2 regions of the Cohnella sp. GCM10027633 genome follow, and region 1 is predicted to be linked to the other one. Evidence: riboswitches for the same ligand, from Rfam matches in the RefSeq annotation. Region 1 holds a riboswitch; the other holds the start of a gene.

Region 1 (5,167 bases):
GACCGGCATGACGCCGCTCGCGCGGTTCAGGATGCCTTTGATCGGATCGCCGAGCGGGCGCAGATCGGTGACGTTGACCCCTACCCCGCCGCCCAGACGCGACAGCTCCAAGCAGTAGCCGATGTTCTCGGCGATGCTGTTCATCGAATCGTCGATCGTCAGCTTGAAGCAGCTGACGAGCTCGCCGCGCGCCTTCTTGCCGCTGTTGAGCGCGGTCGGCGTCGCCGGCTGGTACGACGACATCATCGCTTCCACCGCGCGCTCCGCAAGCTTCTCGTCGCCTTGGGCCAAGTACAAGGCGATGATGACGATGCGGTCTTCGTATTTCTCGAGAATTTCTTCGCCGTTCCGGCTCTTCATCGCGTAGCTTTCGTAAAACTTGCTCGCGCTCATGAACGACGGGAACCGGAAGTTGTAGGCATACGCCTTATCGTAGAGCCGTTCGATGAACGAGGCATCGTATTGCTGCAGGAATTCGGATTCATAATAGCCTTCGTCCACGAAATAGCGGATCTTCTCTTCCGTGTCGATGAAGTAACGCAGCTTCGCGTTGACGTGCTCCAGGAAATACCGGCGCGTCGCTTCTTTATCCTTCGCGAGATCGAGCTTGCCCGTCCGGCTATATTGGTTCAGGACTTCGTTATTGAGCTTCAGATAAGACTTCATCCGACTTTCTCCTCCCGGAAACATTGCTCGTAATAGCTGCGGATCGCCTCGTAATCGTCGGCGAAGCCGCGCATGTCGATCTTGCGGACGAGCGGTACGCGCCATTGTCGCGCGACGGCTTCGCCGGCACCTCCGAATACGTGGTGCCCGAAGTTGCTGTTGCCGCTCACGATGACGCCGCGGCATTGCGAACCGTTACGGTCCATGAATTGCTTCACGAGTTGCGGTACTTCGCCTAACCCGTCGGTATAAGTGAAGAGCAGGAAAGGCTGCGTAAGCTTAGAGCCCGCATCGATCTCGATCGCGGGCAACTGCAGGCGCGATACGATATATCTGACGTTCCCCGTCCGGCTCGCGAACGCGATCATGCGTTCTGATGCTCCAACCGCTGAACCATTTCGTTCGTATCGAAGATGAACTCGCCGCCGATTTCCAGAACGGGCACGCTTTTCGCGCCGGCTTCCACTAGACGCTCGAACGCTTGCTCGTCGTGATCGACGTTGATGATCTCGACCGCCGCTCCCGCGCGTTGCAATTCGGATTTGATCCACATGCATTTCGGACATACCGTTCTCGTATACAGCTTCATCGTTCATGTCTCCTCTGATCGTCGTCTATTTGACAATAAAAAATACCCTCGTCTCCGGGGGCGTAGGCACGAATCGCGCGCATGAACGCCGGCAACCGATCGCTCGCGCTCCCGCGCGGCGTCGTGCCGATCATCCCGCTCTATTCGTCGCTTTTCCCAGCCCCCGGAGTCATGCTGCTGCGTTCCGGTCAGGCTTGGCTTCGCGTCATCCTCCCGTTCCCTCTCCTTGCCGATCGCACGGCGGAGTCGAACGTTCGACGGCGTTGCAGTTGCGGGGACAGCGCTAGCGTTGTAGTAGCTTCCCTATTAATCTACCGCAATAGCGCCTGGCCGAAACTTGTATGAAATTGAAGTAAAGTCATTGTAGCACACGAGGTCGGAGATTCCAAGATACAGTGTGTATAACCGCAAAAATAGGTATATGGGATCAATATCTAGATGTTGTCAAGAATAAGAAAACCCAAGAGAATCGCGGTCTCTTGGGTTTCGGGCTAGCGAAACGGCAGCTTACTCCTCTATTGCTAGCAGATCGAAATCATCGAAATACGGATATACGTACGGATCCGCGGGAGGCTCGATCGTGCGGACCTCCGTCGCCTCCAACCGAATGATTTCGTTGTCTCTGTATGCCGAAGTCGACAACGTGCCCGTCATGGAGATCCACGTATCGTTCTCCAAAGTCGGGCCCATGGAAGATTGAACGAGGAATCCGTACGGGGTCGCGTCGGCGGAGCAGCATTGCATCGCCATGCGGGAGACGACGAATTCGTTCGCGCCCATGTCGTCCTCTCTGTAGACGAAGCCGCTGATCTCGATGTGCCTGCCTATGAAGTTCTCTTTATACATGTCGAGCATCGTTAGCAGTTCCAGGTAACCTAACGGCTCTACCCGGATCGTATCGCGACCATACAGCCGCTTGCCCAGCTCGGCGAAGTCCAAGCCGTATTCATCCTCGGGAAACAACCTGTCGAGCTCGTCCGCCGACGATTCGACCGGCCGTTCGGCCGGCTGTTCGAACGGTTCGGGTTGCTCCGCCGGTTGGGATTCCGCCGCTTCTTGTTCGGGCGTTGCCTTCGGCGATTCAGCCGGACGTGCCGGGGCAGCCTCTTCGGCTCGCGCGTTCCGCGATTGCGACGCTGACGCCGCGTTCAGGTTCATGCCCTTGACCGCGACGACGTCGCTGCCCATGATCCGATCGGGCAAGGCGAACCCGAGCAGCAGCGGAATGAAGAACAGTCCGTACAGCAGCGCGTTGCCGGACGCCGATCGCGGAGGCTCGTGACCGCAATCGCAAGCCGGCTCGCCGCGATGCCTGTCGGCGCTTCGAATGGCAAGGAAGGCATAGAACCCCGCGAGCGCGAACATGGCCAGCGCGCCGTACTTTACGTAAGGGATCATTCGCGGGACGATGTACCATTGCAGCTTATCTGCTTGCTCCAGATGCACGACGTACCACGATAAGGCGGCCAAGATCGCCGCTCTGATCCAGTAATGCGCCGTCATGCTGCGTTGCTCCTTCATCTTCCGATCTCCCCCTTCGCCTTCCTTCGTCAACCCCATAACAAGCTGCCGACCGCCCACGATCCGACGAGTACCGTGACGGCAATGCAAGCGGCCAGCAATAGAACGAATTTCGCTTTGAATACCGACAGCAGCATGAGCGTGTTTTTGAAGTCCAGCATCGGTCCGAATACGAGGAAGGTCAATAGCGAGCCCATGGAGAACGTGCTCGCGAACGTAGAGGCGACGAAGGCGTCGGACGTCGAGCAGAGCGACAGCATGTACGCGAATCCCATCATGAATAGATGCGAGGCGGCCTCTCCTTGCCCGATGCCGGCGATGTCCGAGCGCGGAACGAACGCTTGGACGGCCGCGGTAACGAGCGATCCGGCGATCAAGTACTTGCCCATGTCGAAAAACTCGTCGCCGGCGTGAGTGAACATCTCCGTGAACTTGTTGGACCGTTGCTCGCGGGGATGGACATGATGATGATGATCATGATGGTCATGGCGTGAGTGTTCCGAGGCCTGTCGAGACTCTCGCAACGGGTTGCCCTTCACGAAGAAGTAGACGATCAGTCCGATCGCGATGCCGACGGCGGCAGCCAGTCCCATGCGGGCGTACGCCATCTCGGGCTGCGAACGGAACGCGGCGAACGTCGCGGAGAACACGATCGGGTTGACGATCGGACCGACGAGGATGAATACGATTCCGACGTATAGGGGCATCCCCTTGGCGACGAGCCTGCGCACGATCGGAATCATCCCGCATTCGCAGAGAGGGAATACGATGCCGAGCAAGCAGGCGGCCATCGCGCCGAGTACCGGATGCTTCGGAATCCAACGCCGGAACCAGCTGTCCGGGATGAACGCGTGCATGAACGACGAGACGACGACCCCGAGCAGCAAGAACGGCATCGCCTCGAGGAAGATGCTGATCAGCATCGTCTTGAACGTATGGATTCCGCCGCCGGAAGCCGACGTTAATAGATCCGCCGCGATCGTAGGTTGGATCGCGAAGAGCAGAATGGCGCCGATGACGAGCAGGAAGGATGCGTGTACTCTCCACGAATCCGGCAATGCCGAAGTCTTCACGTTCGTTACCGCCCTTAAATAGTAATTATTACGTATAAGTTCAAGATATCAGGGAAATTGTCCCTCAGTCAACCGCGACTTCGATAAGCGAACCACGCGCCGGCCCCGCATAGCCATCCGCAGATCATGTACATCGTCGAATAAGAGAGGGCATCGGCCAACGGGCCCATGGCGATCGCGCCGAGCGACACGCCCATGTCCGCCGTCGCGATGAACAGGCCGAGGAGCGCGTTGCGGTTCTCCCGCGGCAGCGCGAAGCTCAAATACGTCGTCAATGCCGGATAGAGAAGCGCCTGGGAGACGCCCGCAAGCATCGCGCCGGCATAGAACGGGAGCGCCCCGCCGTGCGCGGACAGACCGACGAGCAACGCGGCGGCAGCCGCCGCGAGCATCATTCCCGCAGCGAACCGGCTCCGCCAGACGCCGTCCGAAGGGATTCGTTTGCGCAAGGCGAATCTGGCGGCGACGACGACGCCCGCCTGCAGCATCAGATAGATGCCGGCTTGCCCGCCTTCTACTTCCGCGGCGTACAGCGGGACGAACGCCGCGATCGCGCCGAACGCGACCGATGCCGTCGCCATCAGCGCGCCGCACCGGAGCGCTCGCCGGTTCCGAACGAACGTCGCGAAGACGTTGCCGGTCGCCTCCCGAGGCGGCGAGGCCCCCCTCGCGCGGCCGGAACCGTGAACCGCTCTCGCGGCGCGATAACCCGCGCCTCCCGTAACGGCGGCGAGAACGATCATGACCAGCGAGAATCCGTGCGGCGCCTCGGACTGCCAGATGCCGATCGCGATCAGGGGGCCGACGATGCCGGGGATATAAGCGCATAAGGAATACAGGGAGATTCCTTGAGAGCGTTCCTTATCGGGCAAAGCGTCGATGATGCCGATCTGTAGCGACATGGAGAAGAACGCCGTGCATGCGCCTTGCAGCATTCTGGCGACGAGATAGCCCTCGACTCCCGAATAGGCGTACAGAATCAGCGCGAATCCGTGAACGAACAGTACCGTGCTCAGCACTAAAGACGGTCCATATCGATCGATGATCGCGCCGGCCCAGGGACGCACGAACATCGTCGTGAACAAGTAGGCTCCCATAACGATGCCGATCGTCGCGTTATCGGCGCCGAGCGACTCCGCCTTCAGCGGCAGGATGACGTTCAAGATCGCGTTCGCGCCGAAGTAGAACAAGGTTAAGACGTACAGCCGTAAGTAAGGCCGCGATAAAGCCCCCATCGCTTCCGTTGCTCCTCTCTCCCGTCGCGGTTACGCGAGGATCGTCCGCAGCAGTCGTTGCGCGTATTCGGAACGAGCGTCCT
Region 2 (5,167 bases), on a different contig from region 1:
GACGGCGAATGCCGATGCGTTATTCTTGCGTGCACGGAGCTTAGCTGCATACCGCTGAGCGATGCGGCGAGGGCGAGCAGCATCGATGCGATGGCGATGCTCGTGAAGCGATCGATCGAATTGTCAGGCAAGACGCCGGTGAATCTGGGGTAACGGATCTTATAGAAGAAGCCTTGCATCCGCGGTGGATGCAAGGCTTTTTGGTATGCTTACGGATTATGCGTCGTTATTGCGCGGCGTCCGCGACTTCGACGGACACTTCGTTCGTGCCCTCCGGATCGACTTCGACGTACTTGCGAAGAATCGATACTTCGACGCGGCGATTCTTCGAACGGCTCTCTACCGTGCTGTTCGACTCGAGCGGCCGGAATTCGCTGTACCCGATCGCGCTGAAGCGGCTAGGATCGAAGTTCGGATTCTCGAGCAGAATCTTCATGAAGTTGGTGGCGCGCTTCGTGCTCAGCTCCCAGTTGGACGGGAACTCGGTCGTGCTGATCGGTTGGTTGTCCGTATGGCCGGCGACCTGAATTTCGTAATCCGGGTAGCCGTCGAGCATCTGGCCGATCGCCGTCGCGAGCTTCTGCGCGTCGGGCTTGATGACGGCGCTGGCCGGAGCGAACAGGGCGTTGTCGCGGATCGTGATGAGCAGCTGCGACTGGTTGAGCTGCGTCTCGAGCTGGGATGACAGGCCGTTCTGCTGGATATACTTGTTCAACTGCTGCTGCAGTTGCTCGAGATTGTGTTGTTCTTCTTCCTTGAGCGTCTGGCGCGACTTGCCGTCGTCCCGCTTGGGAAGCTTCTGATCGGCGCCGCGTCGCTGCTCTTCGCCGATGACTCTCGGCGCGGCCGGGAGCACGCCGACGCCTTGGCTGAAGGCGGTCTTGAACGCCTTGCTCAGCTCCTCGAGCTTGGACGTATTCACGGAGCTGACGGAGTAGAGCACGATGAACAGGGCGAGCAGCAGCGTCATTAAGTCGGAATAGGGGAGCAGCCAAGATTCGTCGGGATGCTCCTCATGAGGTTCATGCCGTTTTCTGCTCACTGCGCTCTTCCTCCTTCTCGTTGAACACTTTGCGTTCGGTCGGAGTCAGGAAGACGAGCAGCTTCTGTTGGATGGCGATCGTGGATACGCCGGATTGAATCGAGAGCAAGCCTTCGACCATCATGAGCTTCAGGTCGATCTCGCGCTTGGACAAGCGCTTCAGCTTGTTCGCGATCGGGTGCCACAGGACGTAGCCGCTGAAGATACCGAGCAGCGTCGCGACGAATGCCGCGGCGACCGCGTGGGCGAGCAAATTCATGTTATCCAAGTTCTGCAACGCGGCGATCAGGCCGACGACCGCGCCGAGTACCCCGAGCGTCGGCGCGTACATGCCCGCTTGGGAGAAGATCTGCGCGCCGGAGCGGTGACGGTCCTCGGTGGCGGAGATGTCCTCGAGCAGGACGTCGCGGACGAAGTCTTGGTCGTTGCCGTCGATGATCATGCGCATGCCGGTCTTCAGGAAGTCGTCTTGGATTTCCTCGACGCGCGCTTCGAGCGCGAGCAAGCCTTCGCGGCGGGTAATGGTCGCCCATTCCATGAACATGTAGATAACCTGTTCGCGGGGAAGCAGTTTCGGTTCGTTGAATGTGATTTTGAACAATTTCGGCACTTTCTTCAAGTCGGACATCGGGAAAGCCACGAGAACGGAAGCGGCGGTACCGACGAAGATGATGAGGTAGGCCGCCGGGTTGTTAACGAGGCTGACGAGCGGCGCTCCCTTGAGATACATCCCGAAGACAAGCGCGATTAGGCCGATCGATAACCCCAAGATTGTTGAATTTTTCATGGTACACCCCATATATGTAAGGATTAGTAGAAGACGGTTCATAGACGTGAACGTCAACCGACACGTTAATAGGATTATCGACATTCCGGCTGCAAAGCTTTAGAGGGGAAACGCGATTTTCGAAGTTATTCGGAATTTATTCGAATCTCTTGGCCGTCCCGGGTTGATTCGCCAAGCTTTGCTAGGACTTAGGCTTATGGACAGTGCCAAGCCCTCGTGTTAAGATGGCAACACAAGTGAATTCGGCGGAAAACAGGTGCTCGCAAGAGCTTAATAGAGAAGTTCGGTGCAAACCCGACGCGGTCCCGCCACTGCCCATGGGGAGCGAACCGGAATGCCACTGCGCGTCTTACGGACGTATGCGGGAAGGCCCGGCAAGCGATGATCCAGGAGCCAGGAAACCTGCCTGTTTTCGACAAACACCCGATAACCTACGAGGAATAGGGGAGGTGTGGCGGCACTCGTTGCGTTCTTGCATGCTTGAGGCGGTAATCCGCCTGAAGGGCGGAATGCGGCGAAACACGAGGCGGGGTGCGTCCATTCGGGCGTATCTACTGCCGTTCGCGGTCATCGGCACCGCGAATTCGAAGTGTGGGCCATCACGCAAGCATCCCTCGGTCTTTCCGGGGGATGTTTTTTTGTTGTTACGAATGAGGGAGCTGCGATTCGCTTGATGACGGAGCCCGCAAGGGCCCATGGGAGTCGAGGGGGAGATCGGAATGGTATCGAAGGGGAAAATGTTGTCGAGAAAGTGGCTCGGCGTCTTATTGGCGCTGGCGATCGCGTTGCAAGGAGCGGCGGGATTAGGCGCGTTCGCAAGCGGCGCGCATGCGGAAGAGGCAGCGGTCGCCGCGCCTACGCGGGCGCAGGTGTCGGTGGCGCTCGGCAAGCTGCAGAGCTTATATGGAGCGGCTACTGTACCGCCGAGCGATTGGGTCGCGTTCGGCCTGGCGCGTTCGGGCAAGCCGGTTGCGGACAAGTATAAGAAGGTCGCCGAGAAGGCGGCTTCGGACGGCAGCCTGCGGCTCGCGACGGATTACGCTCGCGTCTCGCTCGCGGTCAACGCGAACGGCGGCGACGCCGCGAGCGTCGGGGCGGGCAAGGTCGACCTGCTCGGGAAGCTGGTCGGCATCGAGAAGATGACGGGGCAAGGGCCGAACGCGCCAGCCTACGCGCTGATCGCGATCGACGCGGCGGGCTACGAGCCGGGCAAGAACGCGGCATGGACGCGGGATAAGCTGGTCAAGTGGCTCGTCGACAACCGCAACGCGGACGGCGGCTGGTCGCTGTCGCCGGGCAAGAGCGACGTGGACGTCACGGGCATCGTGCTTACTGCGCTCGCGCCTTATCAAGAACGGGAGGACGTTCGCGGGATCGTCGACGGCGCGCTGACGTGGCTGTCCGCGGCGCAGCGTCCGACCGGCGGGTTCGGCGGACCGGCGGAATCGAGCGAGAGCGCGGTGCAGGTGCTCGTCGCGCTGACGTCGCTCGGCATCGACCCGATTAACGACGAGCGGTTCCAGAAGAACGGCGTATCGGCATTGGCGCGCTTGCTGGAGTTCCGGTCGGCCGATGGACGATTCGCGCACGCGATCGGCGGTCAAGCGGACGCAATGGCGACGTTCTACGCGCTGCTCGGATTGGCGGCGGTCGACCGTTGGCAAGACGGATTGCCGGGGTTGTACGCGGGTCTTGGTCAAGAGGCGACGACGGGCAAATATTCGGTCGTCGTTAACGGCCTGAACGGTCAGCTCGCGAGCGGAACGGCCGGCGGCCGCACGGCGCTCGAGGCGCTCGTAGGCGCGCTGAAGAGTACGGGAACGGCTTATACGATAGACCGTCATCCTCAATACGGCGCTTTCCTGACCGGAATCGGCGGCATCGCGAACGGCAAGCTCGGCGGTTACGACGGCTGGAACTTCGCGGTGAAGCGCGGCGGCCAGTGGGTCACGATCATGGAAGGCATGGCGACGTTCAAGCTGCAGGTCGGCGACGCGCTTTACGTCTACTATGGAGATTCGGCAACGCAGTTGATCCATTCGGTGACGTTCGAGCCGGCGAAGCCGCGCGCGGGACAGCCGGTGACGGTCAAGGTCGAGCAGGAAACGTACGATTGGGATAAAGGCGAGGTCGTCGTCTCTCCGGCTGCGGGCGCGACGGTAACGATCGGCGGACAGACCGCGGCGACGGACGAGAAGGGCGCGGCTACGTTCAGCTCGTTGCCTCAAGGCGAGCAAGCCGTGTCGGTTACGGGGTATGCGAGCGGCAAGGCGCCGACGTACGTGGCATGGCAATCGAAGCTTGCCTTCGCATCGTACACGAAGCGGGTTACGGTACGCGTCGAAGGAGATTCGGGCGTCATCGCTTCCGGGTTGTCGCATGGCGGTCTGGCGCTGGAGGCGGTGGAAGCGCTGCTGAAGGCGAAGGGCGTGAAGTATAACGTCGCATCGATGAGCTTCGGCAAGTATATCGATTCGGTAGCGGGCGTAGATGCGGGCAAGTACGGCGGCTACGACGGTTGGTACTTCGCGGTGAACCGCGAAGGCAAGTGGTTCGCGCCATCGGTCGGCTCGGACGCGTTCCTGCTCGAAGACGGCGACGAGGTGCTCGTCTACTACGCGGGCGGGGCGACGAAGCTGGCGGAATCAGTGGTCGTAACGCCGGCGAATCCGAAGCCGGGTCAAGACGTAACGGTGAAGGTATCGTATCGTCCGGTGAATCCGGAGACGTACGCGTTGGACCCTGCGCAGCCGGTTGCCGGCGCGACGGTGAAGGCGGGAGCGGTCACGGCGGTTACCGACGCGAACGGCAACGCGGTATTGAAGGGCTTGAAGGAAGGCTTCTATACGCTGGAAGTAACGGGCTACGCGAAGGACGCTGTGCCTAACGTCGCGCGGATCGCGCAGGCGCTCGCGGTAGCCGGCAGCTATGCGGACGAGAAGGCGATCGCGGCGTGGGCATTGCCGTCGGCAGCGATCGCGAGAGCGTCCGGCACGCTGCTCGGCGTAGGCGACAGCGCGAAGGCCGCGTTCAAGCCGCAGCAAGCGGTCACCCGCGCGGAATTCGTGGCGGCGCTCGCGCGCGCGCTCGGATTGAGCGCGACTAGCGGCAAGACGGCGTTCGCCGACGTGCCGGCTAGCGCTTGGTACGCAGACGAGGTAGCCGCTGCGGTGAAGGCCGGTCTGGTTAGCGGCGTGTCCAAGACGCAATTCGCTCCGGACGCGACGTTGACCCGCGAGCAAGCGGCGATTCTGCTGACGCGCGCGCTGAAGCTGAAGGGTGAAGGCGTTACCGCGCTGAAGGACCTCGGCCAAGTGAGCGCGGGAGCGGGCGACGCG

What was found. Region 1 has a riboswitch for cobalamin ahead of ACFQZG_RS00315 (glutaredoxin family protein). Riboswitches for the same ligand answer to the same signal wherever they lie in the genome.
Region 2: linked by a shared signal. The riboswitch ahead of ACFQZG_RS14090 (S-layer homology domain-containing protein) and the one ahead of ACFQZG_RS00315 (glutaredoxin family protein) in region 1 are both predicted to bind cobalamin.

What each region holds. Positions count from the first base shown of each region.
Region 1 is NZ_JBHTGV010000001.1:83,136-88,302, forward strand. It holds gene nrdE (class 1b ribonucleoside-diphosphate reductase subunit alpha) at 1-666, opposite strand, end outside; gene nrdI (class Ib ribonucleoside-diphosphate reductase assembly flavoprotein NrdI) at 663-1,034, opposite strand; gene ACFQZG_RS00315 (glutaredoxin family protein) at 1,031-1,255, opposite strand; cobalamin riboswitch at 1,426-1,610, opposite strand; gene ACFQZG_RS00320 (TIGR03943 family putative permease subunit) at 1,763-2,776, opposite strand; gene ACFQZG_RS00325 (permease) at 2,806-3,834, opposite strand; gene cntE (staphylopine family metallophore export MFS transporter CntE) at 3,918-5,084, opposite strand; gene ACFQZG_RS00335 (ABC transporter ATP-binding protein) at 5,115-5,167, opposite strand, start outside.
Region 2 is NZ_JBHTGV010000005.1:113,781-118,947, forward strand. It holds gene cuyB (cysteate racemase) at 1-153, shown strand, start outside; gene ACFQZG_RS14080 (flagellar motor protein MotB) at 227-1,042, opposite strand; gene motA (flagellar motor stator protein MotA) at 1,023-1,829, opposite strand; cobalamin riboswitch at 2,067-2,253, shown strand; gene ACFQZG_RS14090 (S-layer homology domain-containing protein) at 2,549-5,167, shown strand, end outside.